One region of the Paenibacillus sp. FSL R5-0701 genome, then DNA from elsewhere that is predicted to be linked to it. Evidence: riboswitches for the same ligand, from Rfam matches in the RefSeq annotation. Region 1 holds a riboswitch; each other region holds the start of a gene.
The links. A riboswitch is a leader RNA that binds a small molecule or an ion and turns the genes downstream of it on or off. The one in region 1 is predicted to bind cyclic di-AMP.
Positions count from the first base shown of each region.

Region 2: it holds a riboswitch for cyclic di-AMP, as region 1 does, so the genes downstream of both, MKZ13_RS00530 (C40 family peptidase) here and MKZ13_RS17930 (3D domain-containing protein) in region 1, are expected to answer to the same signal.
Region 3: it holds a riboswitch for cyclic di-AMP, as region 1 does, so the genes downstream of both, MKZ13_RS10625 (C40 family peptidase) here and MKZ13_RS17930 (3D domain-containing protein) in region 1, are expected to answer to the same signal.
Region 4: it holds a riboswitch for cyclic di-AMP, as region 1 does, so the genes downstream of both, MKZ13_RS00150 (ubiquitin-like domain-containing protein) here and MKZ13_RS17930 (3D domain-containing protein) in region 1, are expected to answer to the same signal.

Region 1 is NZ_CP150230.1:4,075,866-4,083,630, reverse strand. It holds gene MKZ13_RS17950 (alpha-glycosidase) at 1-1,298, opposite strand, end outside; gene MKZ13_RS17945 (M20 family metallopeptidase) at 1,535-2,710, opposite strand; gene MKZ13_RS17940 (ABC transporter substrate-binding protein/permease) at 2,893-4,356, shown strand; gene MKZ13_RS17935 (amino acid ABC transporter ATP-binding protein) at 4,343-5,065, shown strand; cyclic di-AMP (ydaO/yuaA leader) riboswitch at 5,286-5,483, shown strand; gene MKZ13_RS17930 (3D domain-containing protein) at 5,486-6,157, shown strand; gene MKZ13_RS17925 (polysaccharide deacetylase family protein) at 6,262-7,053, opposite strand; gene MKZ13_RS17920 (hypothetical protein) at 7,207-7,548, shown strand; gene MKZ13_RS17915 (PspA/IM30 family protein) at 7,660-7,765, shown strand, end outside.
Region 2 is NZ_CP150230.1:104,396-112,160, reverse strand. It holds gene MKZ13_RS00540 (M1 family metallopeptidase) at 1-869, shown strand, start outside; gene MKZ13_RS00535 (hypothetical protein) at 880-1,731, shown strand; cyclic di-AMP (ydaO/yuaA leader) riboswitch at 1,977-2,114, shown strand; gene MKZ13_RS00530 (C40 family peptidase) at 2,154-2,588, shown strand; gene MKZ13_RS00525 (GNAT family N-acetyltransferase) at 2,943-3,437, shown strand; gene MKZ13_RS00520 (cytochrome c) at 3,588-3,944, shown strand; gene rbsK (ribokinase) at 4,022-5,005, opposite strand; gene MKZ13_RS00510 (4a-hydroxytetrahydrobiopterin dehydratase) at 5,050-5,346, opposite strand; gene MKZ13_RS00505 (hypothetical protein) at 5,377-5,532, opposite strand; gene MKZ13_RS00500 (hypothetical protein) at 5,597-5,890, opposite strand; gene motA (flagellar motor stator protein MotA) at 6,124-6,924, shown strand; gene motB (flagellar motor protein MotB) at 6,911-7,729, shown strand.
Region 3 is NZ_CP150230.1:2,261,435-2,269,199, reverse strand. It holds gene MKZ13_RS10640 (carbohydrate-binding protein) at 1-1,160, shown strand, start outside; tRNA gene MKZ13_RS10635 (tRNA-Leu) at 1,307-1,390, opposite strand; gene pelA (pectate lyase) at 1,568-2,530, opposite strand; cyclic di-AMP (ydaO/yuaA leader) riboswitch at 2,950-3,081, shown strand; gene MKZ13_RS10625 (C40 family peptidase) at 3,087-3,551, shown strand; gene MKZ13_RS10620 (carboxymuconolactone decarboxylase family protein) at 3,625-3,954, opposite strand; gene MKZ13_RS10615 (hypothetical protein) at 4,097-4,315, opposite strand; gene MKZ13_RS10610 (hypothetical protein) at 4,435-4,764, opposite strand; gene MKZ13_RS10605 (xanthine phosphoribosyltransferase) at 4,862-5,443, opposite strand; gene MKZ13_RS10600 (hypothetical protein) at 5,648-6,703, shown strand; gene MKZ13_RS10595 (glycosyltransferase family 4 protein) at 6,837-7,765, opposite strand, start outside.
Region 4 is NZ_CP150230.1:31,372-39,136, reverse strand. It holds gene ispE (4-(cytidine 5'-diphospho)-2-C-methyl-D-erythritol kinase) at 1-845, opposite strand, end outside; gene MKZ13_RS00175 (small, acid-soluble spore protein, alpha/beta type) at 996-1,172, opposite strand; gene MKZ13_RS00170 (Veg family protein) at 1,424-1,699, opposite strand; gene yabG (sporulation peptidase YabG) at 1,853-2,749, opposite strand; gene rsmA (16S rRNA (adenine(1518)-N(6)/adenine(1519)-N(6))-dimethyltransferase RsmA) at 2,809-3,711, opposite strand; gene rnmV (ribonuclease M5) at 3,716-4,261, opposite strand; gene MKZ13_RS00150 (ubiquitin-like domain-containing protein) at 4,417-5,601, opposite strand; cyclic di-AMP (ydaO/yuaA leader) riboswitch at 5,875-6,128, opposite strand; gene MKZ13_RS00145 (TatD family hydrolase) at 6,370-7,140, opposite strand; gene MKZ13_RS00140 (HD domain-containing protein) at 7,474-7,765, opposite strand, start outside.

The DNA.
Region 1 (7,765 bases):
CGGCGTTTGTCTTCTCCTAACCTTGTAAGCAATCGTGGGGTATCGTGGCTGCACAACATATTAAAGATCACTTCGTTGGTTTGTTGCGGATAGCGCATAATCAGTGAACCCATCTCGTTGGCAAAGTTATACCCATCCATTGAACCGCAGAAGAACTGAAGCACTTTGTCGGCAAATGGATAATTCATGACGGAATCGAATTGATCCCCCATGAGCCATGTCAGGGAGTCGCTCCAGACTTCACCAACAATATAGGCTTCCGGATTCGCTGCCTTAACAACCTTGCGAAAATCACGCCAGAAATGGTTGTCCACCTCATTTGCTACATCCAGACGCCACCCATCCAGCTTAATTTCTTTGATCCAGTACTCAGCTACATCGAGTAGATATGCCTTAACCTCAGGGTTGGCTGTATTGAACTTGGGCATGTTGCCATAGAACCCAAATGTATCGTAGGTTGGTATACCATCCTTGATCTGAACCGGATATTCATTGATGTGGAACCAGTCGGCATACTTAGAGTTTTTTCCATTCTGGAGAACGTCTTGAAAAGGAGGGAAGTCTTCGCTGCAATGGTTAAACACCGCGTCAAGCATGACACGTATACCCAGGCGATGACATTCTTCTGTCAATTGTTTAAGCAGGGCATTATCACCGAAATGGGGGTCGACTTTTTTATAATCAATCGTGTCGTATTTGTGGTAGGAATTGGCCTGGAATAACGGGGTAAAGTAAATGGCGTTCACGCCAAGTTCAGTTAAGTCATACAGATGATCCAGCACACCTTGCAGATCTCCACCAAAATAATTGTCCAACTCAGGTTTGCCACCCCAGTCATGGGTTTCTTTTGGATTCAGCTTGGGATCTCCATTAGCAAACCGTTCAGTCATGATCTGATAAAAGACGGCTTCTTTGGCCCACTCGGGCACCTTAAACACATCAATTTCATGTATATACGAGAACTCATAATATCCTCCAGTTGGATAGGGGGTCTCATAATGAATTCCATTATCCGCTAGAAAAACATCTTCTGAACCGGCAGTTATCCGAAATATATAGGTGAGACGTTTGAATTGTGGCCTGACGGTAGCCTCCCAATAATCAAACATATTATCAGAAGCAGCCTTCTCCAATTGAATCTCCTTGTAAGTTCCATTCCAATCGTACTTATCTCCGGTCAGTGCGGTCACGTATTGCACATCATTACGTTTGGTTCTTACGCGCAGATGTATGGTAGACGAATTATAGGCATAAGCCCACTTGTCACGAGGAACATGATACATGGCTTCGAGCAACATGACAGCACCTCCTGAATATAGGATAAGTTATAGTTATAATTAACCAAGTTAGCCAGCAAATGAATCACATTTACTGTAATAAAATGTGTTATTTTCATCGTTTTCAAAGGTTTCTTTCACAGCATTTCCAGCTTCGGGCTGAATATACTTACAGATAATTTAGAAAAAGGGTGCCCTGAACAAGTTGAGATTCAAGATTGTTCAGGGCACCCAATATAACGTGTTGAAAGTGAATTTTAGCGAATAGCTTGCTCAAACTCCGTGTGGATGGTTTGAAGCAGTTCTGGCTGGCTCAGTACGTCATAGGCTGTTGTAGCAAGTGCCTTTGCTCCCAGAATCATGCCATCCAGCGCGCGCTCCTGAAGAGCAAGGTCACGGAAGGCTATGGAGTGCAGTGTGTGCACCTCGTCTACAACCCGAATGTAAGGATGGATTGCAGGACATTTCAGGGAAACGTTACCGATGTCCATGGAGCCATGATCGTTACCACTCACTATCTCTTCTTGTGGGATACCAAGTTCCATCAGATTTTGACTAAACGCAGCTGAGAATGCTTCATTAGTGACCATCTCGTCATAGGACGTTTCATAGTTGGATGTCACGAGCTTACAACCTGTCTGGAGAGCAGAACCTTCAGCGATCTGAATCACACGTTCTGTGAGAATATTCAATTCTTTGCGAGTTGCTGCCCGTACATAAAATTGCGCAGAAGCATAGTCAGGAATGATATTTGCTGCCTGACCTCCGTTGTTGATCACACCATGAATGCGCACGGTGCTTTTCACTTGTTGCCGGAATGCATTGATTCCGTTGAACGTTTGAATGACAGCATCAAGTGCATTAATACCTTCGTGCGGACTTGCAGCGGCATGTGAAGATCGGCCATGGAATTCAAATTGCACAGCATCAATAGCCAGCGAGCTGCCTGACTTTTCGAAGGCATAATATGGATGCGCCATAAGAGCGACATCACAGTCATCGAACAGACCTGCTTCCGCCATCGGAACTTTGGCACCACGTGTCTCTTCAGCAGGTGTACCAAACACTTTAATTGTTCCGCCTACTTCATCCAGAATGGATTTTAGCCCCACAGCAGCCCCAAGACTCATCATACAGATCAGATGGTGACCACAAGCATGACCGATCTCCGGCAAGGCGTCATATTCACACAATAATGCAATGGTAGGGCCGGGTTTGGCGGCTGAATAGGTTCCGATAAAGGCTGTCTCCAGTCCAAGGATTGGAGCCTCTACAGTGAACCCGTGAAAGACCAGTTCTTCTTTTAGACGAGCAGAAGCAAGATACTCTTCATTCCCCAGTTCGGGGTTGGCACCGATATATGATGAAATGGCTTTAAAACGGGAAGCATATTGATCAATAACCGTCAGGATCTGTGATTTGTTAGATGTCATTAGTAAACTCCTTATGCAAAATGAAAATAATTTATTGATTATATCATGTTTGCTTTATTTTTTCAGAAACAAGTCAAGATTTGTATTGTCAAAATGCATTGCATAATCATGCATTGTACTTTATAATGACTCAGTCATCAACATGAGAAGCATACAAAGTATTGTAAGGGGAGAGAACAAGGTTGAAATTAATAAGTCGTTACACCATGATGCTGTTGACCTTTGTTGTTCTACTGACAACTGCCGTTCCTGTGGCACTTGCAAGTGGAACTACAGATAATTCAGGCAGTAAAAAGCTGGTGCTCGGTACAAGTGCCGATTTTGCACCATACGAATTCCATAAAGTGATTAATGGTAAAGATGAAATCGTCGGCTTCGATATTGAGATCGCCAAAGAGATTGCCAAAGATCTTGGCGCTGAGCTTGTGATTGAGGATATGGGCTTCGACGGTCTTCTGCCTTCATTGCAGAGCGGGCGTGTTGATCTGGTGATTTCAGGTATGACGCCGACGGATGAGCGGAAGAAAAGTATCGATTTTTCCGACACCTATTATAAATCAAAACAAGTGATTATGGTTCGCAATGTGGATAAAGACAAATATCCAACCATGGCAGAACTTGAAAATGCGAAGATTGGCGTTCAGAAAGGCTCCATTCAGGAAACGATCGGACAGAGTATTCCAGGAGCGAAGCTTACTGCGCTGGATAAAATCTCCGATATCGTGCTTCAACTGCAAACAAAACGCATTGACGCGGCAATCGTTGAAGATACCGTTGCTGCAGGTTATCTGGACGATATCATTGGACTTGCTGCTGCTGTTCCGGACGAAGAGCAAGCAGAAGCGGCAATCGGGATTCGTAAAGGTAATACCGAGCTGCTAGCTGCAGTAAATGGAACACTGGAGCGACTGAAAAGTGAAGATAAAATCAATCAGATGGTGACGGACGCCAGCCTCTTGATGGCGGATAAAGCGAACAAATCACAAAATATTTTCCAAGTATTCTGGGAGTACAAAAGTTTCTATGCTACAGGTGTAGGATACACACTTCTGTTGTCTGCACTTGGGGTTATCTTCGGGGTAATTATTGGATTGATCATCTGTTTGTTCCGTTTGCATGACGCTGCAATCTTGCGCTGGATCGGTACTGCTTACGTTGAAGTGATCCGTGGCACACCGATGCTGGTACAATTAATGATTATTTACTATGGTTTTTCCCTGAGCTTTGGCATTAACTTCACTGCCCTTCAGGCAGGTATCATCACGCTTTCCATTAATAGTGGTGCGTATCTAGCGGAGATTTTCCGTGCAGGTATCCAAGGGGTGGATCGTGGCCAGTTGGAAGCAGCTCGCTCCCTCGGAATGGGCAGAGGTGCAGCCATGCGTTACATCATATTGCCACAGGCTTTCAAGGCCGTATTGCCGGCAATTGGTAATGAATTCATAACGATTATCAAGGAATCCTCCATTATCTCTGTTATCGGTATGGTGGACATTATGTATCAGGCAAGTGTAGTCAAGAACATTACGTACCAAGGCTTGAGTCCATTTTTGATTGCAGCAGCCATCTACTTTGTAATGACGTTTATTTTGTCCAAGCTGCTGGGACGACTGGAAAGGAAGTTGAGTGCAAGTGATAGACGTTAGACAATTACACAAATCTTATGGAAATAACGATGTGCTTAAGGGCATTAATGTGACGATTGGCAAAGGCGAGGTTGTCGTGGTTATCGGTCCTTCCGGTTCAGGTAAAAGTACATTCTTGCGTTGTCTGAACCTCTTGGAACAACCTACATCAGGTGAAATCGATTTTGAAGGTGTTTCAATTACGGACCCCAAGCACAACATTAATGCAACTCGGGAAAAAATGGGCATGGTGTTCCAGCATTTCAACCTGTTCCCACACAAAACGGTACAGCAAAACATCACGATTGCTCCGATTAAAGTGAAGAAACAATCCACGCAGGAAGCGGAGAAAATTGCTGCTGATCTGCTTAACACTGTGGGCTTGTACGATAAAAAAGATACATTCCCGAATCAGCTGTCCGGTGGACAGAAGCAGCGGATCGCTATTGCAAGAGCATTGGCTATGCAGCCGCATGTCATGCTGTTTGACGAGCCTACTTCGGCACTGGACCCCGAGATGGTCGGTGAAGTGTTGGATGTCATGAAACGTCTTGCAGAAGGTGGGATGACTATGGTCATTGTAACGCATGAGATGGGTTTTGCACGTGAAGTAGGAGACCGGATCCTGTTCATGGATGGCGGGGTTATTGTAGAAGAGGGAACACCTGATGAGGTGTTTGGAGCACCGAAAAATTCACGTACACGTGATTTTCTTGCCAAAGTACTCTAAATGAAAGTGATCATTAGCGTTACTGACTTCGAGTCGGTGACGCTATTTTTTTATGGTTAATAATCACGTATGGATTCGGAAAAGTAACTATTCTGTTACCAAATGTAAAGGAATCGGGTCGTCCAATATTTCTAAAGTATCCAGTACTCTTACATATGCTTACATGCTAAAAAACCATTTGGTAAGAATTACTACAAGTTCAGGTTACAAAATTGTGATATATTGAACTCTGCCGAAACTTCCGGACAGGGAGTGCGGGGGATGTAACGATGCAGATTTGTGCAGGGGGAAGATCTACAGCACACTGCTTGGGGTGAATTAGGGGTACATAACGTTTCAAATGTAATGAAGAACCTATAGGGTGGGCTCCTCATCCGAATCCGACAACTAACTTCGCAGGCACAATGAGGGAGGAAGACCATGATTAACAAGAAACGTATAGCCAAAACAGCAGTAGCATTAATGACAACAGCAATGCTCATTCAAGCCGTTCCGGCTCACGCCGATTCAGTTCATGTGGCCAAAGAAGGGGATACCTTCTACACCTTATCAAAACAATATGGAGTAGCAATGAACACGTTGGTTAAAGCAAACAACGACATTTCACCTTACAATATTTATGGTGGTTTGAAAATTACGATTCCCGGTAAGGCAAACAATGTAGCTGCCGCGGCGACGGAGAGCAAGACCCAAGCCAAAACGGTTACTACAGCAAGTTTGGACGTTAACGCAGATAACAAAGTGGTTCAAGCCTGGGGTAAAACATTCGATTACAGCAAAGCTGTGAACGTGAAAGCAACGGCATACTCTGCAGATCCGTCTGAAAATGGAGGCTGGGGTGCAGTCGATTATTTCGGAAATGACCTTGAACTGGGTACGATTGCAGTTGATCCAAGTGTAATTCCACTCGGAACCAAAGTACTGGTAACGGGTCACAGCCATCCAGGATTGCCAAAACAAGCTTTTGTAGCCACAGCGCGTGATGTAGGCGGTGCAATCAAGGGTCACCGGATTGATATCTTTATCCCGGGTAGCAAACAGTCCGTAAGCACATTTGGATTTCAGGATATCGAGCTGTACATTCTGAAGTAGAAAATTAATTACATCTAACGAATTCAAACAGGGTGTCTGCCAGTCGCAAACTTGCGATTGAACAGCACCCTTTTAATATTCTCATTTATTTCTTCATCGTCATCTTAATCTTTGGCCTTTGACAATCCCAGCATTTCGTCCAAGGTGACAAGTTCATATCCGCGCTTTTGCAATTCCTCAATGATTTCAGGCAAAGCCTCAATCGTGCCGTTCAGGTTTGATCCTACACCGCCTCCAGCATGTTGCAGAACGATGGAGCCTGGTTTTACGGCAGACAGGATGTTATCTTTCACCTGTTCCTTTGAAAGGCCTTTCCAGTCCAGAGAGTCTACGTTCCAGTTCACAATGCTATAGTGTTGTTTGGCAGCCCATCTCAGCTGTTCTTCATTAATGTCTCCATAAGGCGGCCGAATCATCTTCGGCGTATATCCCGCCAAACGTCGAATAATATCCCCGGTATGTAAAATTTGTTTGCGAAAGGCATTCATCGACAGCTTACTGAATTCAGGATGATTGTAGCTGTGATTACCAACCATATGCCCTTCCTTAATGATGCGTTTCACCAGATCCGGATGTTTCTCTGCACGACTACCCACGATGAAGAATGTAGCTCTGACATTGTATTTCTTCAATACATCCAGCACTTGTGGAGTAAATCGTGGATCAGGTACATCATCAAAAGTCAGTGCAACCTTCTTTGTTGAAGGACCATTGGTTTTGAACGTATCGGCATATTTTTGACGTAACTGTCCCAATGTCAGTTGTTCTTCTTCCGCAGAATCCGAACCTGATACGGATTCACTTGGCGGGCTTGAAACATCCCGCGATGAAACTGGAGCATGATATCCTCCGAGAAAAATAACGATAACCATCAGCATAATGAGGCGTACGCGCATAATAACGGCCTCCTTTTCCAAAATGACGTTCTCTTTGGTATGCCCGGGCTATCCATAAGTTATGCGTAGTGTGAGAATTTTCATTGCCGATGTAGCTCATGAAAGCCATAATTCCTCCATATATAACATATAGAAAAGGATAGGTGGATGGGTATGAGTACATATGATTTGAAATCCATACGTTTACAGGTGATTGAAGCAGGAGAAGATAAGGTTTTTCTCGTTACGGGAGGAAAGGCGCATATTGGCGCCGCAGCCACATTCTATGTAGATCATGAGCGCGTAAGCGGGACGACGGTACATATTCCCGGTCATAAGGAACAAGAACTGTGTGAGCGGCTTGCCCGGAAGGCTGCCCAGCAGCTGAAAGTAACCGTTACGGTGATCATGGGTATTCATTTTGATTCCATCACGCGGATGCAGATCGACGAAATCGTGCAGACTGCAGAGAGGTTGATGGAAGATCATCTGATCAAAGATAAACGATCTTCCTGACGTAAGAGTCATCGAATGTTTTGATTTTATTTGCTAAAATTGAAACGAGTTGTAGATTGTTACGTATGTATGTTTATATACGATGTAATATCGACTAGGAGGAATAACATAATGTCCATTTTCAAACGTTTGCGTGATCTAACCATGTCTAACATCAACGCCATTATTGACAAGGCGGAAGATCCAATCAAGATGACGGACCAATATATCCGCGACA
Region 2 (7,765 bases), 3.2 Mb from region 1:
GTATGGAATACCCTACGCTAGTTACGGCCTTTGGAGCCGATGACACTACGCCAGGTTATGACCTGGAACGTACCGTAATCCACGAGATCGGACACCAGTACTTCTACGGCATGGTTGCCAGCAACGAATTCGAGGAGGCCTGGCTGGATGAGGGATTCACCTCTTATGCAGAAGACAAACTGATGGAGCAGGAATACGGATTGATTCCGAATCTGCCGGTACAATCGGGACTGATTACGTCTCCTTCATCCTTAACACAAGAATCTTGGAAGTTCGATTCACAGAATGAGTACGCCGCCAATGTCTATACACGTGGCAAGCTTGTATTGCTTGGTATCGAACATCAAGTCGGTGCCAAAAAGATGGAACGCATTCTCTCTACCTATGTGAAGAAATACCGCTTCAAACATCCCACTTCGGCTGATTTCCAGAACGTTGTGGAACAAGTGACCCGCACTTCCTGGTCTGATTATTTTGATCAATACGTCTATGGTAACGGGATGGCTGACTTTGCTGTAGAGAAGATTCGTGTTACGCCCGTACAGAAAGACGGTCAAACATTGTACGAGTCATCCGTGACGATCGCAAAAAAGGGCAGTGATTACAGCGCCGTTCCTGTTCGCATTGCTTTTGAAGACGGGCATATCCTCACCAAGCAATGGAATGGACAAGAAGATCGCATCACGTATAAATTAACTCACACATCCCCCGTATCCTGGGCCATGACCGATCCCCTGTACTCGATCGTGCTGGAGAACCGCCATATGAACAATTTCCTGAAATCCGGACTGGATGAGCAGGCAAAGTCCCGCTGGAGCATGAGTGTAACCAAACTAATAGAAGCCATATTCGGAGGTCTGTCATGGTGAGGTGGAAACGGTGAAAGCGAAAATACGTGAAGGCTGGTTTCTCGTCCGTCAGCATATGTTCATTGCCGCACTCTTATTTCTCTATCAACTCATTTGGGGATATTTCTTCTATCGAATGGTACAGTCGGCGGTCATCCCACTACTCCTTCGCTATCCAGATGCTGATGCCGGTGAGCTGAGTACACTTTTGTTCAAAATGGAAAGTCAACTTAACCTGTCTACCCATCCGGAGGTTCATCGTTATCTATGGATTCTAGGGGGCATGCTGCTAGTTCGCATGTTGATCAGCCCCCTCATTCAGGCAGGACTGCTCTACTCACTTCAGCACTTTAATTCTACAGAAGAGCGCATCCCCTTTGTCCGCGGAATCAAAAATCTGTGGAAACCGATGCTGCTTCTCCACACTATACGTACATTATTGATACTTCTGCCCGCCTACTGGCTCATACCGAAGCTCTACTCCATTCTCATGGACGGATTTCATTCCCTTCAATTACTGTTGCCTGGTATACCTTATGTTGCTGCCTGGATTGTATATGGTTGGATCATCCACCATGCCATACTCTACATGCAGTTCGGTGTGTCGGCACCAGAAGGAGAAGGCGGGGCTCACGGTACCCTCAAAGCACTCTGGATTGCAATGCGTCATCTCATCGCTGTAATCGGCATTGCACTCCTGCTGGGCGGAGTACACCTGCTCGTCTTTGGGGCCTTCACTTCAGCCTCATGGTTATTAACGGGACTTACCGGACTTATACTACAACAGACGTATCCACTTGCCAGATGTCTATTGAGTCTGTGGAAAATATGCAGCCATTTTCGATTATGGCAGTCCAAAATATCCAAAGGTGAGAGCAGATAGTTTAAAAATTGTTACCATCACATGTTAAACTCATGGCCTAAAATGCACTTATAAATAGGCAAACCTCAACCTTTCCCCGTCAAAGGTCGAGGTTTTTTTTGCTAAATTTGTTGCTAAACGTTGCCAAAGCCGTACTCCTCTGTTACAATAATCGCAGTGAGTTTTTAGTAACAACTTTGTAATCTTTACATTCATATTTGTAACTACTTAAAATTAAATCGTCATTTCTTGATTTCGCAGGTGCATAACTAGCATAGCCAAATTCCTGGCACCTGGGAAGCGGGGGAACCAGTTATGGGTGAATTGATCTTGCTACAGAGGGGTCATAGGGGACCTTCAACCGAATCCTTAAGCTAACCTCGCAGGCGTTGGAAGGGGAATATCTCTTGTTCAAGAAGAAATTAACCGCAGCTGTACTTAGCATCACATTCGCATTATCACTTGGTGCAGGTAGCGCATTCGCAGATTCAAAGATGGACACAGTAATTGATTCAGCAATGGGAACTACATACAAAAGTGGGGGAACAACGCTTAACGGCTTTGACTGCTCCGGATTTACACGGTATGTATTCGACAAGTTGGGTATTGATTTGGCACGCCAATCCAGTTCCCAATTCGACATGGGCGATTCCGTATCCCGCATGGAAATGAGAGCTGGGGACCTGGTGTTCTTTAATACAACAGGTAAAGGCGTATCTCATGTAGGAATCTTTGTAGGGGATGGAAAGTTTGCACACTCCTCTTCTTCCAAAGGCGTTACGATCAGTGCATTGAGTGAAAACTATTGGGCCAATCGTTATGTTGGCGCGAAACGGATTATGAGCACGGACGCATATGAATCACTGGCCCTTGACTAGGGACAAGCTGAGCAACATGATGCTGTAACCATTAACCATACTGGAACGAAGCAAGAAGCATAACAGAACCGCCCGGTACATTCTCCGCAGGAATGTATCCGGCGGTTTTTTTGTGCTTCAATCCTTATTCATGTTGCAAGTTATACTCGGGGCATATCCTGCGACATCAACAGGTTCATTTTGCGTTCGTTCGTCCGTGCCCTTATGATGTTTTTACCCATCCCGTTATAATATAAACGAAATTACCGGAACTTTTGTTTCATTTTTTTCTAGGGAAGGAAGACTTGCTAAATGAACATCACTTTTGTAGAGTGGACAAAGAGTTCTGTTTCAAGGAAAGGAGCATGCAGGTGTATGAAGGAAACCCCTGTGACGTTTCACGTTGTACCCATGCGAGAAGAACATGCGGAGCTTATCTGCAGTTGGCAGTATGATCCGCCTTACAATATCTACAGCTGGCTCCCCTGGGAGCAGATGAAAGCTCTGGAAGTCGAATTCGGAGATGCACAGCTGCGGCAGGAGCAATATGCAATCGTCCTGGATCAGAACGATCGTATATTCGGGTTCGCTCAATACTTCCCACTTCAAGGGGTAACCCGGATTGGCCTTGGCATGCATCCAGAGCTGTGTGGTCAGGGTCAAGGGACAGCTTTTGTCACTGCCATTGTACAGGAAGCCATTCGCCGAAATCCCACGAATGAGATTGATCTGGAAGTACTCACTTGGAATGCTCGTGCCATTCAAGTCTATCTGAAGAGTGGATTTGTCACCCAGGATACATACGAACGACAGACCCCAAGCGGCTTGAAGCCCTTTCACTGTATGGTTTATGAAGGGCCTCGCGGTTAGAATCCATTGCAAAACAACCAAATTTGCCCCTTGTTATGTGATTAGTTCAAAAAATTCCCACAAAATGCTATGATGTCAGTACAGGTTCCGTTATAATGATATGGATAGTTTCAGGTTAGATGATCTTTCATTCTGGAGGGGACATAAGGGATGCACAAATGGATCATGAGCGGAGTATTTTTTGCAGCATGCGCTTTAGCTATTGTTTTAATGTTTACGCTTCCAGGGAAAGAAGAAGTGGCTGAAGAAGCCAAACCAACCATGCCGGAAGTAACATTGGATGCCGGACAGGCTGAGGCACTGGTCAAAGCCAATTGTATCTCCTGTCACGGGGATCAGCTTCAAGGTGGCGTAGGACCTGCTCTGGCAAACATCGGCAGTCAGGATGATCTGGAGAAGATCTATTCTACGATTGTCAAAGGTAAAGGTGGTATGCCTTCCTTCAAGGGCAAACTGCAGGATGAAGAGATTGCAAATATCGCCATGTGGCTGTCAGAGAAGAAATAATCTCTGCACGAACTACATAATGAAGAGGCCCTTAATCCCCTTTTGGGAGAATAAGAGCCTCTTTGTTATACCAATTATTAGGCATCTGCCGCGTGCTCAGCCAGAAAGGCCTCAACTTCACTTGCGGACGGCATCCCGGACTGGGCGCCGAGCTTCGTCACGGATAACGCGGCCGCACCCATGGCGAAGCCTACGGCCGCGTCCAAAGTCTCACCGCGCGCGAGGGCTACCGCCAGCGCGCCGTTGAAGCAATCGCCCGCGCCGGTCGTATCGACGGCGCTTACGGCGTAGCCGGGCGCACGGCACGCGCCGGCACGCCCTGCTTGTACGCGGCCACCAGGCGCCGCCGCGTATACAGCCCCCTCGGGGCCGAGCGTCGTGACGACAGCGGCCCCGAGGGATGCGGCGAGCTCTGCGACTGCCGCATCCAGGTCTTCCGGCCGGAGATGATCCCGGCCGGTAAGCACGGCAAGCTCACTGCGGTTCGGCGTGACAACGTCGACGCACCGCAGGAGCTCCTGGGGCAGACCCGGCACCGCGGGAGCCGGGTTGAGCACCACCAGTGCGCTGCCTTCAGCCGCCAGTTGGGCGGCGCGGGTAACCGCTGGCAGCGGGATCTCCAGCTGTAGCAGCACCGCTGCGGCTGCAGTCAGGCTTTTTACCGTATCCGCCTCTTCCAGCATCTCAGGCACCACTTGCCCATTCGCACCAGGAATAACAATAATCCGGTTGTCTCCCCTAGAGAGCCAAATGGACGCCGTCCCTGTAACCGTGTCTTCCAATACGCGAACCTGCGAGGCATCTGCACCACTTTCCGTCAGACTGTGCAGCAGACGTTCGCCAAAACCGTCCGATCCCACCGCACCAATCATCGTAGTCTGTCCACCCAGACGCGCAGCAGCAACAGCCTGGTTGGCCCCTTTGCCACCAGCGAGATAATGCAGTTCCTCACCGCTCACCGTCTCTCCCTCTTCCGGAATCATGTCTGTCTTCACCACGAGATCCATATTGAGACTGCCTACGACAGCAATGAGAGGTTGTTTCTGATTATAGTCTGACATGTATGGTTCACTCACTTCTGGCCGCGCGATAATAACTGACCTCGTTATTCCGACCTCATTTTGTCATAAGCTTCGTTATATTGTCCTGCTTCCTTGATATCTACAGATGTGATACCACCCGCATCCCATGACGTCAGACGCAGCGTAACCGTTGTATAGTCAATCGTAATAAAAGGATGATGATTGAATGCTTCCGAGATCGCAGCGACCTCATCCACAAATGCAATCCCTTTCATGTAGTTGGAGAACACGAATTTACGTACAATCCACCGTCCCTCTTCCAGTTCCCAGCCTTCCAGCCTCCCTAGATGAGCTTCGACTTCCTCTTGCGAAAAAACCATGCGTTATCTTCCTCCCCATAGGATGGTACATTACAGACGTATCTCCGTATAACCACCGACACCTTCGGTGCGATCAACAGCAACCTCAAAGGCCAGGCTCACCGCCATGCGGTTGGCCCATTTCACGACTAACATCTTACCACGGACAAGCTTCAAAATCCAATCACCTACATGGCATAGAACCAATAACCATAAGGCTTTGAGGAAAACTCCAGTTCCATTTATACCCCTGAAAATGCATATAAACATACTAAATTAAAGGTACAAACGTCAACTCTTCTTCCCCGATCAAAATATGAATGCGGTGCTGCTCCTTATCATGGATGACCACGCCACTTCCAACCGGAATAACAGACTCCTCGCCCAGCGCATAGAACAAATCCTCCGCCAATGCCTCATCCACTTCAAGTTGGTCAGTTGCAGCCAGTCTCTCCCACTCTTCCGAGTCCATTTCAAAGAAAACATACCGATCCGGTATGCGCCCGATTGCCGTTGTCAGATCTGTCAAAATTCCTTCATAATCCCGTCCATGCTTTACGCCCATTGGCTTTTCACTCCTATTCGGCCCCTAAGGAGCGGATTTGATCTTATTATACCTGAAAATAGCCCTTAAAAAAAAAGGCCTTCTGGTCGATAAATACATATATGACCGTTTTAACTGTTTTAGCAACCGTAAGGAATGCCTAACATTGAACGGATTGCGGCCAAAAATTCGTCCGGAAGCCCGAACACGGCCGCTTGAAAGGATTCAATTTTATCTCATGGATGAGGTGTATGATGAACATTTCAACGATTATTGGACTAATTTTGGGGCTGGTCTCCCTTGTATTTGGTATGTTCTTGAAGGGTGCGCCCTTAATCAACCTGGTTAACAATCCCGCAGCCTACATTATTATCTTTGTTGGTACGGCAGGAACCATCTTTATCGCATTTCCGATGTCTGAAGTTAAAAAAATCCCTAAGCTTTTCGGGATTGTTTTCAAAAATCAAGTACTTATTGATCGCGTATCCCTGATCGGCACATTTATGGATTGGGCTTCCACTACCCGTCGTGAAGGTTTGCTTGCACTGGAATCAAAAGTAGAAGAGATTGACGATCAGTTCCTTCGTGGCGGTATGCGTATGATTATAGACGGCAACGATCAGGAATTTGTAAGTGATGTACTCATGGAAGATATTCATGCTACAGAGGAGCGCCACCGTGGCAGTGCCTTGATCTTCGCTCAGGCGGGGATGTACGCACCAACGCTCGGGGTTCTCGGGGCCGTTGTAGGTCTCATCGCAGCACTTGCCGATCTCAGTGACATGGAGAAACTCTCCCATGCGATTGCGGCAGCATTTATCGCAACACTCCTTGGTATATTTAGTGGTTACGTGTTATGGCACCCGATGTCTAACAAGCTGAAACGGATGTCCAAGCAAGAAATGGAGATCAAGCTGATGATGGTTGAAGGACTGTTATCCATACAATCCGGTGTCTCCACCATCGCCATCAACCAAAAGTTATCCGTATTCCTGACACCTTCCGAACGTAAACAACTGGAAGAGAAGGAGGGATCATCAGGTGAAAAAGGCTAAGAAGCACGAACCACATGAAGAGCATATAGACGAGAGCTGGTTGCTTCCCTATTCCGACTTAATGACCTTGTTGCTCGCTCTGTTTATTGTATTGTTCGGCATGAGTTCAATCGATGCAGCTAAGTTTGAGCAGATGGCTTCCGCACTAAACAGTGCATTAAATGGAGGTTCCGGAATTCTGGACCATTCGTCCATGAATCCGGATACGCCAGGTGCTGATTTGGGTAAGAACAAACAGGAACCTACAGAAATCACCAAGAAAACACCAGCTCAGATTACAGATGCACAGATGGCTAAGAAAGAACAAGAAGACCTGGAGAAACTCAAAGAGCGACTCGACAAATATATCTCGAAGAACGGGCTCTCGGACCAGCTGAACACCAAGCTGAATCAGTCTGAATTGAAGATCACCATCAGTGATAACGCCCTGTTCTCCTCAGGCCGAGCAGATGTGAAGCCTGAATCACGATCCCTGGCCAAAGCAATCTCAAGCATGCTGCAGGAGTTCCCTGAATATGAAGTGGTTGTATCCGGTCATACCGATAATATTCCCATTTCGAACAACCAATATAAGGATAACTGGGATCTAAGCGCAGATCGTGCGCTCAACTTCCTGAAAATCCTGTTGCTGAACACGCAATTGGACCCTTCCAAATTCACACCAAGTGGTTATGGAGAGTATCACCCGATTGCCAGCAATGACACCAATACCGGACGGGCACAGAATCGCCGTGTAGAGGTATCTATCATTCGGAAGTATCAAAGTAACAATACAAATGTAAAAGCCGTTGGCGAAGGAAACTAGCGGCCTGCAGCGATTCATTAACCAAAGACCGTTCTC
Region 3 (7,765 bases), 1.8 Mb from region 1:
GGACCTGGTGGACTCCACAAGAGATCCTTCGATTCATGAAAGAAAATGCCGGGTCCATTCAAGGTACCAAAGTCATGGCGCCTGAATCCTTCCAGTACTTAAAGAACATATCCGACCCAATCCTGAATGATCCGCAGGCGCTTGCCAACATGGACATTCTGGGAGCACATACGTATGGAACCCAGATTTCTAATTTTGCCTACCCTCTCTTTAAGCAAAAAGGAGCCGGTAAAGAACTGTGGATGACTGAGGTGTATGTTCCGAACAGTGATAACAACTCAGCAGACCGCTGGCCTGAAGCACTGGACGTTTCCTATCACATGCACAATGCCATGGTAGAAGGTGATTTCCAGGCCTATGTGTGGTGGTACATCCGCAGACAGTATGGTCCGATGAAAGAGGACGGTACCATAAGCAAACGCGGGTATAATATGGCTCATTTCTCTAAATTCGTGCGTCCAGGCTACCTGCGAGTCGATGCAACGAAAAATCCGGATACAAACACATTTGTCTCAGCCTATAAAGGTGATAACAAAGTCGTCGTTGTGGCAATTAACCGCGGAACTTCAGCCACAAGCCAAAAATTCGTTCTGCAGAATGGTAATGCCTCCACTGTGTCCTCATGGATTACGGACAGCAGTCGAAACCTGGCAAGCGGAAACCCGCTTACCGTATCCAATGGAGCCTTCACGGCACAGCTCCCGCCTCAGAGCGTAACAACGTTTGTTGCCAACGTTACTGGCGGAAATAGCGGCGGGAATACAGGCAGTGGCACTACGTATGAAGCCGAGACCGGAACGTCACTTACGGAAGCTACCATTGAAACAATCTACCCCGGTTACACTGGCTCCGGGTATGTTAACTTCAATGCGATGACTGGTTCGGCCATTCAATGGAACGGCATTAATAACACGACAACAGGTACCAAAAACGTAAAGTTTCGTTATGCGCTGGAAAGCGGCACTCGGAACCTCGACATCTTTGTGAACGGAACCAAAGTCATCAGCAACGAGCCCTTTCTAGCTACGGGAAGCTGGTCCACTTGGGTTGAAAAAACAATACAGGTCCCCATGAACACGGGGACCAATACATTGAAAGTGGTCACCACTGGATCGGAAGGACCGAATATTGACAGCGTTAATGTTACCGCAGCGCAATAAACGTTCCATATGGCTGATGGAAGACCATTTGCTGTACGTGCAGCTAAGCACTAACCTCTTGGATACTCAAGTCTAAAGTTAGTTTTATATCAAAAAATGCAAAAAAAGACTCCTTAAGCGTTAGCTTAAGGAGTCTTTTTATTAGATGCGGTCGAGAGGACTCGAACCTCCACGGGGGTTAGCCCACACGGACCTGAACCGTGCGCGTCTGCCAATTCCGCCACGACCGCATATTGTATCTCCGTGATCAATATCGGCGACAAGAGATAATATATCATGTGGAATCTATCATGTCAACACTGAAAATAATAACAATAAAGCCCGAACCAGACGTCCATGTCGTTTTCAGGCTTTACCTTTAACTGCTGCTAATAGTTTGGTTCATTAAAACGGAAGCATACATCAAATTACAGCTTGGAAGGCCAGTTACCATACCATGCATAACCGCCTCTTCTTTCTTTATCAATATCACTTAATTTGTATTTTACTACCCCATCACGACCAATAAAGATTGGTTTATCCGTCCCTATCTCATAGAAGCGTGCCCAAATTGGTGCAGCTTTGGAATCAGCGATAATTTTACTATCTCCATTAGCTCTTTCATACTTGTAACCCGTAATTTTCACTTTGTTAAACCAAGCCTCCGCTCCTTTAATGGATGCAGTAATTTTAGCGTTAGCAGGTCTGGTTTTCAGAAATTTAACAATCGTTACACTCTCTCCAGCTGTCAGCGATGGCACTTCGTAGATTCTTGCGCTCGCTGGTTTAAGGGAGCTGGAATCATGTTGTTGTCCCCATGCTGTGAGCTTACCACCTGAAACGACCTGTGTATTCAAAATCGCCTCCACACCTTTGGCAACTGAATTTTTACTGCGGTTAGCAAGTATGCTGTCGATAAAAGAGAAATCACCTTTGCGTGCCGCTACTTCATCCAGCATGATCATTACATTAATCATGGCATCATCATTGTAAGTGATGTGCTTGTGGTATCCGGAGCTTTGGTAAACTTGTGGCCATCCGCCGTTTGAATACTGCATGTTGATCAAAAAGTTAATTCCTTTGATTGCAGCTGTGGAGTAACGCGGATCATTCGTCTTTTTAAATTCCTTCGCCAATCTTCTAATTTCTGAGTATGTAGCCTTGTTGTCTATCGTGGACTTTGCCCACTCTCCACTTGTCTGTTTATAATCTTTTCTCCAACCTCCATCCGGCAGCTGGTTCTTCAAAATATCAGAAATACTCGCTGTCGTACCCGATGCATCCGCAGCAGATACCATCCCTACAGGGAGAACTGCCATTCCAACTGCCGAAAACACCATTGTACATGCCAGGACAAAAGTAATTATTTTCTTCGCTTTCAAATGTAACACTCTCCTATGTTCGTTTTTATAAATCTTCCACTTCTACTTTACCTATGATACTCGTCTCTAAACCTCCTTTATTTGTATTTATCGCATAATAAAATCAATTTTAATCCAATATGTGGATTGGATACTCAGATAATATGCAAAAAATCGCTTTTTGTCAATATATGCAACTTAATGAATATAATCTCTCTAATTCTACATAACGGAATAGTTCTTTTAACTCATGACAAACCTATTTATTTATCCAAATTCGTCTTAAACGAACCAATAATGACGTTTTTGTCATGAATGATACCCAAACTTGATCCCTTCTTTCATATAAAAACCTTAATTCCGCTAACATTGAGGTATTACGAAGGGTTTTAAATGGGTTTGACAATTACGCATTTATGCAATATAGTTTCAAATAGTTACAAAAACTTAATTATTCATTGCCGAGTTTCATGTTTGAAAACGGGGGAACCAATTTGGGTGAATTATTCTTATACATAGGAAATATAGGGAACCTTCTACCGAACCCTTAGCTAACTCCGTAGGCATCGAAGGGAGAACATTGATTTTGAAAAAACTGATTATCTCCATTTTTGGAGCAGCTGTATTATTTACATCCGGGGCAACAAGCACAGAGGCAAGCAGTATCAACTCCGTAGTGAACAACATGACAGGTATTCCTTACAAATGGGGTGGCACAACTGTAGCCGGCTTCGACTGTTCTGGTTTTATGAGATATCTTTTCAACAAATACAGCATTGAATTACCACGTACTTCGCAGCAGCAAGCCAAAGCAGGTACTCCCGTATCCAAGAGCAATGTTCGGACAGGTGATCTGGTGTTCTTTAATACAACAGGCAAAGGCATTTCACATACAGGTGTATATATCGGCGGCGGACAATTCGCTCATGCCTCCAGCAGTAAAGGTGTAAGCATCACGAAGTTATCGAATCCATACTTCAATGATCGTTATGTAACAGCACGTCGGGTAACTGGACAGTTTATGTATGATAAAATGCTAGGTAAAATGTGATTCACATACAAAAAGGCATCGGTTATTAACCGGATGCCTTTTTTGCACTTAAAAATGTATGTTGCATTGCTTACTAATGCAGCGCCTTCTGCACTCGCATCGCACCCTGAGACAGGGCATGTCCTCCTCCAACAGCTCCGGCCACCGCAACGGTCTCCATAATCTCCTGATCTGTTGCACCCTTGGCACGGGCTTCTTCTACATGGTAGAAGGTACATACCTCATTGTTGGCAAACAATCCAATCCCAAGGGCAATTAGCTGTTTTGTCTTCGCATCAATCACGCCAGGTTGGAAACATTCTCCGGTAAACTCATGATACGACTTCACCACACCTGGCAGCACATCGCTTAATGCTCCAATCTGATCCTTGTAGGCATGAACTTTATCATTCATCAATGTCATGGCTTGTAGCACACCCTCTCGGCTATAGTTACAGATCTTCCTCACTGTACCTATCTTCTCTCCCGAGTGAGCCAATTATGCCAAGAAATCATGGTAATTCCAAACATTTAACGCGCATGGCCACTGCTATAATTATAAGCTGTTACTCACTAAGTGGACTCTGGCGCGGCTCGCTGAACAGCTGATAGCTGTAACCTCGGTCCAGCTTAACGACACGTCGATTCTGACGACGGATAAGTACCTGCTCGCCATCCCAGGCAACCACAATCCCCTTCACGTCGTTCGATTCCAGCTCGTCCCGTACGACTCTAACTTTCTCACCTGACAGACGCAGGGCGTCCAATTCTGTATCACTAATCATCTTCATGGCTCCTATATTTCAAATTTATTTACAAAAAGAGACCTAAATGAAAAGTCATTTAGGTCTCACGTGACTGTATTGGACTGTCATGTCATTCGAAATTATGTCCCGACTGAAAGTTACCGCTGCGCGTGCTCTTTGCTGTCGTTCTTCTCGAACCAAAAATCAAGCACTTTGGCGGACATCACACGTTCTTCAAGGTACTCCACTTGATGCGGTGTAAATTGTTCTTTCCAAGAGAAGGACAACTCTTCGCACAAGCCTACAATCGTCAGTAATTCTGACCAGGCAACATAGCGTTTGTACCAGAAAAATTGAGGATGTTCAATCATATAGGGATAAAGGTCATCGAATTCCGTATGTTTACAATCCAGGGCACGTTCAAAATGAACTTTCGATTCCGCCAGCTTATCATTAAAAAATTGTTCTGTTGCCGGTTGGTTCCCCATGGTGTTGCCTCCTCTCCCTAACATAACCCCATTATAAATGAAATCGGCGGTCATGCAAAGGCATAGTTCAAAAAATAGGCCCTATTCCTTTAAAATGTCACATTTCGTTATCGTCAAATTGTACTGTTCCATCGTTCAGGGAACGAATGCGTACCAAGGCTTCCACCGGAATACCCTGTTCACGAATCGTGCGTGCCCCTGCCTGGAAACTTTTCTCGACCACAACGCCGAATCCGACGAGTTCCGCGCCAGAACGCTCGATAATTTTGATGACGCCACGAGCGGCATCTCCATTGGCAATAATATCATCAATGAACAAAATGCGGTCATTCTCATGAATGAACTCGCGAGATACCATAATGTCAGTTACAATTCCTTTGGTAAAGGACGGTACACGTTCACAGTAAGCATCAGGATCAGCCAGAAGTGTTTTTTTGCGACGGGCGAATACAAGGGGCACCCCAAGTTCATAGGCCGCTGCAAAAGCAACCGGTATCCCTGAGGATTCTACCGTGATTACCCGAGTTACTCCACTTTCACGAAAACGGGCAGCAAACTCACGTCCCATCTCCATCGTTAATGCAGGATCAATCTGGTGGTTCAACAGACCATCCAGCTTTAATACTTGATCCGAGATAACCACACCTTCTTGCAAAATTCGTTGTTTCAATAATTCCATGATTTGACCTCCCAAGCCTATCCTATGAGGTAAAAGTATCATATATCTATCTATAAGTTCAAGCGAAATTGCCTGGGCGCTGTCCTTGAGACACAATTCAAGACAAAGCTCACTATCGATTGTCATGAGTTTGGTGGGTCAAGCATACCTTCTACCATGGTACCCGCATGTCCAAACTATACAGGGGCCTGAGAGGGGAAACACATGAAACAGGCATTTCGGGTGCTGCAGATCGCATTTACATACATCGGAACGGTTGTCGGAGCCGGCTTCGCTACAGGGCAGGAAATTTTGCAGTTTTTTACCCAGTATGGCAAATGGGCCACCATCACCATAGGCTTATCCACCATGCTCTTTGTCTGGTTAGGTACCAAAATGATGCTGATCGCTCACGATACCGGGTCCCGCTCTTATGAGGATCTGAACAAACATTTATTCGGCCATAAGGCGGGCAAATGGATCACCTGGGTGACCCTTCTCATTCTCATTGGCGTGAACAGTGTCATGCTTGCCGGAGCAGGCTCCGTTTTTGTCGAACATCTGGGTTTGCATTATCAGACAGGTCTGATCGTCACACTTGTAGGGACATACCTGCTTCTCGGTCGGGGCATTCAAGCCATCCTACAAATGAATAGCATCGTCGTGCCCATGATGCTCCTGTTATCTCTGCTCATGATCACAAGTACCATCCATCATCCAGGTGCTTCCCGATTCATCACACTGACGACAGACTCAAACCCTATTCAAGTGTGGCTGTCTCCACTATTGTATACTTCATTCAATCTGGTGTTGGCTCAAGCTGTTCTTGTGCCTGTAGGTAACCAGATTCGTAGTCGGAATGTGCTGAAGTGGGGTGGAGTATTGGGTGGAATTGGCGTTGGTTTCATGCTGATGGCAGCTCATTTTGCCATGTCAGCTCAGATGCCCGGCATCATCCAATTCGAAATCCCGATGGGCAGCATTGCCTTTCAACTTGGATGGGCAGTGCAATCTGTATATGTATCCCTTATTTTCATGGAAATATTCAGTACCTTTGTAGCCGATATCTATGGAATGACCTTGCAACTGAGACAACATATACGTGTCCATCCCCGTTTCATTACATTAACCATTATGCTGTTGTGTTACTCACTCAGTCAGTTTGGATTCAGTTCCCTGCTGTCCATCCTTTACCCTATCTTCGGAAGTATGGCATTAATCTGGGCTGCCAAATTGGTACTGAACCGCTGGGGAGCCTTTCGTAAACGCAACAATATATAAATCTCACAGTTATGTACTTCATGAATATGAGCATCCGTTTGCTCATAACCCCAAGTCATTGTGGGTATTCTTTCCTTAAACATGACAAAAAGCCGCTGTTTAGCACAGCGGCTCGCACTTTTTGCTCTACCTTTTAGGCTTGGACAGGAAACTGTAGATACATCTTTTTCAACTCATTGACCGATCTGCCGAGCGAGTAATGTGTCTTGGCTTTTTCACACGCTGAACGGGCAAGTTCATAACGATAAGCCGGGTCCAGCATCACCTTTTCAAGCGCTTCAGCCAACGCAGAAGGATCTTCTGCCGGTACAAGCAACCCATTGCTACCGTTTTCGATCTGTTCCGGTATACCACCTACATCCGTACCCACAAGGGCAAGACAACTCAGCGCCGCTTCAGCGAAGACGGAACCAAATGCTTCTGCCCGTGAAGGAAGTACAAAAATATCAAAGAATGGCATGAATTCCTCAGGGTGCAGTGTATAACCATAGAAAATGGTCTCATTATAAATCCCCAACCGCTGCGCCAATTCTTCCAGATCAGGACGAATCGGTCCATCTCCAATAATATGTAACACATAATCATGACCTCGGTTCTTCAGTTCCGCACAAGCTTTGAAAAGAATATCCAACCCTTTAGCCGGAACAAGCCGACATACCGTGACCAGTTGTGGTATCGCATTATCATGAGGAATCGGCTTAAAGCGCTTCTCATCAAATCCATTGGGAATCACACCGATGACATCAGGTTCCTTCACATAGGGAGCCAGATAACGACGGAACGAATCCGACACCGTTAAGAGGCGCTCTGCCTGGTGTTCCAGCTCACCATATATCGCAAGCAGGAATCGATGCTCCGGTCCATCCGTTTCAATGCGTCCATTAAGGATTAATTCTCGTTCATAACTGGAGTGAATCGTCTGAATGAGGGGTGTATCCGGGAAAACCGTTTTCATCGCAAGTCCTGCAATTGGGTGGTGGGCATGAATCAGATCATAGGGCTTCTGAATACGCAGTTTGGTCCACCAAAGATAATCACGATATGTTTGAATATATTTTTGGA
Region 4 (7,765 bases), 3.1 Mb from region 1:
ATACGTACAGCGTACACTTCTTTGCAGAAGCCGCGCAGACCATTGTATATCCGGGCAACCTTGGATTCTTTCGACACCAAACCAAATACCGTTGGACCACTGCCTGACATCAGCACACCGTCTGCACCCAGACGAATCATGGCATCCTTCAGATGCTGAACTTCCGGATACAGCTTCAACGTTACATCTTCAAGCACATTGCCCATCTGGTTACATACATCCGTAAATGATTGGTCACGAATAGCCTGCTCCATTTTCTTCGCACTCGGATGCCGAACAATCTTGTCACTACGAAACCGTCCGTATACATCGGCTGTAGACACATTAATAGGAGGCTTGGCCAGAATAACCCAGCATTGCGGCGGATTAGGCATGGGCGTCAATTTCTCACCACGTCCTGTAGCGAGCGCTGTCCCTCCTGTGATACAGAATGGAACATCCGAACCAAGTTCAGCTCCAAGCTCCTGTAGTTCGTGATCCGGTATATTGAGCCGCCAGAGACGGTTCAATCCGCGCAGAGTTGCTGCTGCATCACTGCTACCGCCTGCAAGTCCAGCTGCAACTGGAATCTTTTTGTCCAGATGAATATGAACTCCCGTGCGCACGTTATAGCGTTCCTTAATAAGCCGAGCTGCCTGGAAAGCCAGATTCTTCTCGTCGAGCGGGATATACCCCGCCTGACTGGAGATGAAAATAGTATCTCGCGGCAGCTCCGACATTTCCAGCCGATCAGCCAGATCGACCATGGTCATGATCATTTCAACTTCATGGAATCCATCGCTTCTTTTATGTAAAACGTCCAGCATCAAATTAATTTTAGCAGGCGCTTTTTCGTAAATTTTCAAGGCGTTCACCCGTCCTCACCTTTTCCCTAAGACAACTTAACATATTATATCAAAATGGGGCTGTCAAGTCATTTCTATTCCGCATCTAAGGGGAAAAAGCGGGGTAGTTCCTGATGGATTTCCCCCGCTTTTCTGTCAGCTTGAACCAGATTAAGATTTGCGGGCAGCCTGCTCAGCGAGTTGAATGGCTCTTTTCACCATGTTTCCTGCATCCTTGGCTTTGATTCCACCCCAGCCTTCCTGTTGGACCGTATCGTAGAAGCCCAGGTCTTTCGCAAGTTCATTCTTCAGATCCTCTGACATGACACTTCTTCTTCTGCGACTCATGAAACCATCCTCCTCCAAAGTATCCTTCATAATGTGATGAGTTCGTTCACGTTTTGGACATCTTGCCATCAGGCCAAATTCAGTTTCCCTGCATTGCTTCAGAAACTGAATCTTTACCCTGTCCATATAGTATGCCGCGACCGTTCCTTGCTCATTCCTGAGTATGTATGGGTTACGTTAGAGGGCGAATTGATTTTAAAAAAACAAAAAAGCGACCCGCCTTGTGGGGCGAATCGCCTGTAAATCGATACTTACGTCTCCATATAGGAGCTATGCGTCTGGCTGCCCGGGTCATAAACCATGACTTCCACCGACTCCGTAAGTATATCCGCATAACTATAAGAAACTCGCTTGAAGGTTTCTTGCTCCTCATCAAGCTTAACAATAAAAACAGAAGGGTACGTTTCTTCCAATACACCCGTACGCTCAATGGTCTTACGGCGGCCACCATTAGCCCGCAACATAATTTTCTGACCAATATGTGCATCGAGATTGCGTTTGATATCCAACAGCGTGTTTTTAGCCATTGTCGACGACCACCTCTTTTCTTGTCCATTATACCGGTTTTTACAGTCATTGTCAAATCAAAACTAATTATTATATCAGCATCAAAAAGTTGTTGTCAATGAATTTTTTTGCAAACAAAAAAAGCCCCAAATTGGGACTTTAAATGGCCTACATCAGACTGCCGAGGGGTTCACTTTTAGCGTAGATAAATCATTCAGCCCAGGCAGACCTACCCGGTAACTCCCCCGTGTCTCGACACCACCCACACCCTGGCTGCCACTGATGGTATTGTGCAGAACATCACTCATGTTGACCGTATCCCGCACAGAGGTAAAGGAGGCCTTGGCAGCCACATAGACCGGATCAAGTGCATGAATGAGAATTCTGCCTGGAGAACTGGCAAAGTTCGCTCCAGCGCGCAGCAGTGCCTCAAAATGGGACTGACAGGCCCCTGCCACAATAGTCAGTGCATCCAGATGGCGTTCATATTGTCTGGCCACCTGAATGGCCGACACAAAATTTTGCGAATTCTTGTAGCTACCAAGACTATATAAGTCATAGGGCTGACGTGTCTTTAGGACCCCATCATGACCCGTAATGACTACGATATCCGGACGTACTTTGGGTAATAAACGGTATAGGGTATCTGCCATTGCCGATTCATGGACATATTGTCCCTCTGCGGGCACGCGAAGTTGCTCATAGAGATCCATACTTTTTTTCAAATAGTTCGGATCTCCATCCAGATGAAGCACCTTTCCAGGCATCTCAAAATAAGCCGGTTCCTGCTGAGCAGACCAATCCTGTACCAGACCTTCCCGATTCCGCTCAGCCTGTTCCATACGATTCTGCTGCAGACGGGACAGGGTCTGATGTGCTTTAATATGCGCCTGTCTAGTCTTGGCGCTTTGTGGTTCGTAAGGAACCTGTATCAAATCATCCACCGGGGAATCGGCAATCAGCCGGAACTCAGTCCCTTTAATGACCGCAGCATCCAACTGGAGGCCTTCCACCCGAAAAGTCACATCGCCGCCGTATGACTTCCGAACGACCAAGTCTCCGATATTCATCAACGTAATCACCTCTACCCCATCGTATGGGCAGAGACCCGGTTTGGTTCATTCAAATTTTACAGCGCTGCACGTACCCCTGCTTCCCACATTACGGTGCTGAGTGTGGCATACTCTTGCAGACTCAACGTCTCTCCACGTCGGGACGGTTGAATACCTGCCTGCTCCAGCAGAATGTCTGCCTGTTCCCGGTTCTCCTTTGTGAAGAAACGTGCCTTCAAGTTGTTTGAGATTGTTTTTCTCCGTTGGGCAAAAGAAGCCTGTACCACTTCGAAGTAGTGTGCTTCATCCGGAATCTCCACTGGTGGTTGCTCACGCACTTTCAGCTTAATGACAGCTGATTCCACATTAGGTTGCGGAATGAAGACCGTAGGCGGCACAATACACACAAGCTCCGGCATACTGTAGTACTGAACTGCGATGCTCAGACTGCCGTAGTCTTTTGATCCTGGTGCAGCAGCCATGCGTTCAGCCACTTCTTTTTGGATCATGACAACAATACTGTCTACCGGCAGCTTCTCTTCCAACAGTTTCATCATGATTGGAGTCGTTACATAATAAGGCAGGTTAGCCACGACACTGACTTTGTCCACGGATGCAAAATCCGTATTAAACAATTCAGCCAGATCAAGCTTCAACACATCCCCATGATGAACACGTACATTCGAATAAGGCTGCATCACTTCTCCCAGGATTGGGATCAAGCGCTGATCAATCTCTACGGCTGTGACAGGACCTGCTACCCGAGCCAGTCGCTCCGTAAGGGCTCCAATACCCGGCCCGATCTCTAACGCGCCCTTGGACTCGTCCAGGTCGGCTGCATTAACGATTTTGTTCAGTATATTTTGATCGATCAGAAAGTTCTGACCCAGACTTTTCTTGAATGAGAATCCGTGTCTTTGAATAATCTCTTTGGTTCGTTTGGGCGTTGCAATTTCTATCGTCTCTTCCATATCCTTCATATGCTCACATTCCTTCACGTTCAATTTGCGCTAATGCTGTAGAGAACTCTTCCCGTGTAATCTGAAATACACTGAGACGTTTGTGGAACTGCTTACCGTTACAATAACCGATGCCCAGCAGATTGCCCATCTCCATGCGACGTGCAGCAGCCTGCGGATGCACGATAAGTCCTGCCGCGATCAGGTCCTCCCAATCGATCAGGCTCGGAGCACCTTCGTATGAAGTATGTACGCGCGCCAGAGCATGACGGATCGCTTCAGGTGAGGCATTCTCCACCCCAATGTCCCCTTTACGCGTTGCATCGGCTTCCGGAATGAAGGCATGTTTGCAGCCAGGCACCTTGTTTGCAATAATTTTACGAATGCGTTCGCCAGCATGATCCGGATCTGTCAGTACAATGACTCCCCGTCTCTCCTGAGCAAGCGCAATTCGCTTCAGAATGCGTTGGTTGATTGCTGATCCACCTGTTTCTATTGTATCGGCTTCAACGGCCCGACGGATAGCTACCGTATCGTCACGGCCTTCCACCACAATGACTTCTTTTATCATGTTCCATTTCTTCCTTTCTAACGCAAAAAGAAGAGGAATATCCTCTTCTCTGCCAAACGGCGGGGGAGACTGAATTCAGACTCCTCCGCCGCATATTCCGCATGAACCATTCATGCAACTATTTTATAGCATTCCCATTTCAAAGTAAAACGATTTTAGTTCGCTTCCGGCTTCACCGGACCGATCACGTAGACCGTCTTGCCTTTCTTACGTCCAAAATTCAGGGCATGCTTCACACTGTCATAATATACATCAATTTTGTTGCCTTTAATGGCACCGCCTGTATCTTCTGCACGACGGAATCCCAGACCTTCGATATATACCCACCAGCCAATTGGAATGACTTTGGGATCAACCGCAATGGTGCGACCTTCCGTTACACGAGTACCGGAAGCTGTTTTTGTACCAATGCCAGGCTCTTCGGAAGAGTAGGCAGTCATGGATACATTTTTAAGTACTTTGGAGTATTTAAAAGAAGTCCCGGATACGGTAATCACTTTGCTGCCCGAGGCAGATGTTTTCTTCGAGTTCGTTGTTGTAGCCTTTTTGGTTGTTGAAGTTTGAGCCGATACGGTCTGAATCTCAGGTTCTTTCACGACCGGTTTTGCTTTGGTGCCGACAGCGATCACTTTATCTACACGATTATTCGCGACAGATTTGCCGACCATTTTTTTGGAGACCAATTCTCCATCCTGAAATACCTTTTCGATATGCTGTACAAGTGTGCCTTCTTTGCCGTTTACAACGACACGGTTATCCCCTTTGTACAAGCTAGGGTCAGCCGTTTTAATAACTTTGTAAGCGATCGGTTGCTCTACTTCCACTGTACGCTTTGTTACGCGCACTACACGGATCTTCATCTCCGCTTTGATCGCAGTTCCGAGCGCCGGATACACTTTATCATTACTTTCAACTTGAATACCTGATTTTTGAATTGCATCTTCTACCGATGAATCGGTTGTATACAGAGTCTTGGTGTCTCCGTCTGCCGTAATGTTAACTGGAACGGCCCGCTCAATAACGATTCGGTCTCCATCTGTAATCGCCCCATTCATGGACATGGATACCTTATCGTGAGGGCTGACTGTGATCGACTGCTCCTCCAGCATTTCCTGAAGCATTCCTGTACGAGTCTCTACCACCTGAGCTTTGCCATCAATAACCAGCGAAATTTGTTTCCCGGCCTGACCGTAAACGACTAACAAGATCATGATTGTAAGCGCAATTGAGAAAATCGCGATCAATGCCATTTGACGCATGTTCTCATGCTTCCACCGCAACGCGAAAGACTTACTGGATGATCGTGACTCATGGGTCTCTTCTGGTTGGAATGTGCCCACTTCTCCGTCCTCCTTCATAGCCTCGCCGTCTAAAGTAATGCATGATGTCTTTGACGTGACTATACCAAATTTTCTACAGAACACAGATTGGACCAACATAATCCGGTTCTGCACCATGAATCAATCTTCGCAACATGATGTCATCCTCCTGAATACCTACCGTATGATGACAATATTTCTTTTATTCAAAAACAAAAAAGCCAAAGAAAGAGTGTAAGAGGAACTCTTTCGTGGCTTCCGAATGATTTTGAATATCGGAAATTCATGCACGAGGTTGCCTCTCTTTTTCCGCTTGCGAGGTTAGCTGTCGGGTTCGGGCGAAAGAGAGCCGCCCTATCTTGGGTCACCCGCTCATGGCGGACGCCCTTGAATTCACCCCGAGACCCAAAGAAGAAATCAAATACGGCTTCGCAGTTCCCTTCGCTGCTTTTGGGTCAGCGAACGTTGCGCATCGGCCAAATACACCGATGTTTAAGCCCTATTGGTTCCCCCGCTCTCCGTTAACGGAGACTCAGCGAGACTGATTCATGAAAGTAATGTTGTTTCATCGGAAAGTGTCCCTTTGTTCATCCCCCGAACATCTGTCCAATTTTCCGCACAACAATTCACTGAAAAGATGATATCCTGTTTTGATGCATGTTGTAAAGCGTTGATCAAGTACGTTTTTCTGAATATTTGGTTAAAATATTGTAATATTCTTGATTTATTTGGATCAAAGGGCAAATTAACTCCGCTTACCTGCCTTTTTCACCTCATTTACTCGTTTTTTTAACGAATTCCAAATCGTTCCATGGCATTTTTGGTTGTTATTGCAGCAATTTCCTCCACCGAAATGCCTTTAATTTCCGCAGCTGCCTCTGCAACCAGACGTACATGCGCTGTCTCATTTCGCTTCCCACGATAAGGGTGAGGTGTCAAATATGGAGCATCTGTTTCAATGAAAAACCGGTCCATAGGAACCTTCTCCAGCACCTCTTTGGGCTGCTTTGCATTTTTGAATGTGATTGGTCCTCCGAAGGAGAGATGGAAGCCCATATCGAGACAATTTTTTGCCGTTTCCCAGCTGCCTGAGAAGGAGTGCATCACACCACCAACCTCACCAGCTTTCTCTTCACGCAAAATTCTTATAATATCCTCATGTGCATCCCGATTATGGATGACAATCGGCATCTTCACTTCACGCGCCAAAGCAATTTGTTGTCGTAATACGCGATGCTGTATTTCCTTTGGTGAAGTGTCCCAGTGATAATCCAATCCAATCTCACCAATCGCAACCACTTTTTCATGCTTGCATAAAGATGCAATCCACTCCAAATCGCCCTCCTGCATTGTGATCGCATCTACGGGATGCCACCCTACAGCTGCATATATAAAATCATATGTTTCAGCGAGTTTCATTGTGGTTGGAATCGTCTCCCGGTTAAAGCCAATGTTGATCATGCGACCAACTCCTGCATCCACAGCACGCTGAATCATGTCCTCGCGGTCCTCGTCGAATTGTGGTGCATCCAGATGTGTATGTGTGTCGAACAGCATCATGTCTGTATCTCCCTTCATGTCGAAATAACGACTATCTTCTTTTTGAAAATTCAATTTGTAAAATCCAATAATTTAATGACTCGTACATAAAACATTTTGGGTAATCTGTGTATTACATCATCACGTTTGTTTCTTCACAACTACAATATATAGAAGATATACAGATATTCTGATCTATATATTGCTGATTAGGCTCATTCTACCAACTTGCATTTACAAAATTATGTCGATCTACATATACTCCCCATTAAAGCAGATTACTGTATCATGGAAAATAGCTCTTTTGGAAAGTGTTTTGATATCAAAATTCTTCATCGGATTATACCCACACGATTACAAGAAATAGGGGCGTATATGTGACGGTAATTCGTGAATAATCGCATCCACCTTGTTTTGCGGGTAATACAAATGATGTTTCCCTCGGTGAAGCCCACTGATGGAACGGACAATGTCAGATACTTCTGACAACTCACGTAAATTGTCCTGTCGATCCAGAAGAAGAATCTGCTTATCTGTGGATTCATCCGGACGAAACACATCATACGGATTATCCGAAGGAAAATCAATTTCAAGATCATATTCGGGATCGAGGCCAGCCTGTACAAAAGCTTCCCGAATCTCTTCC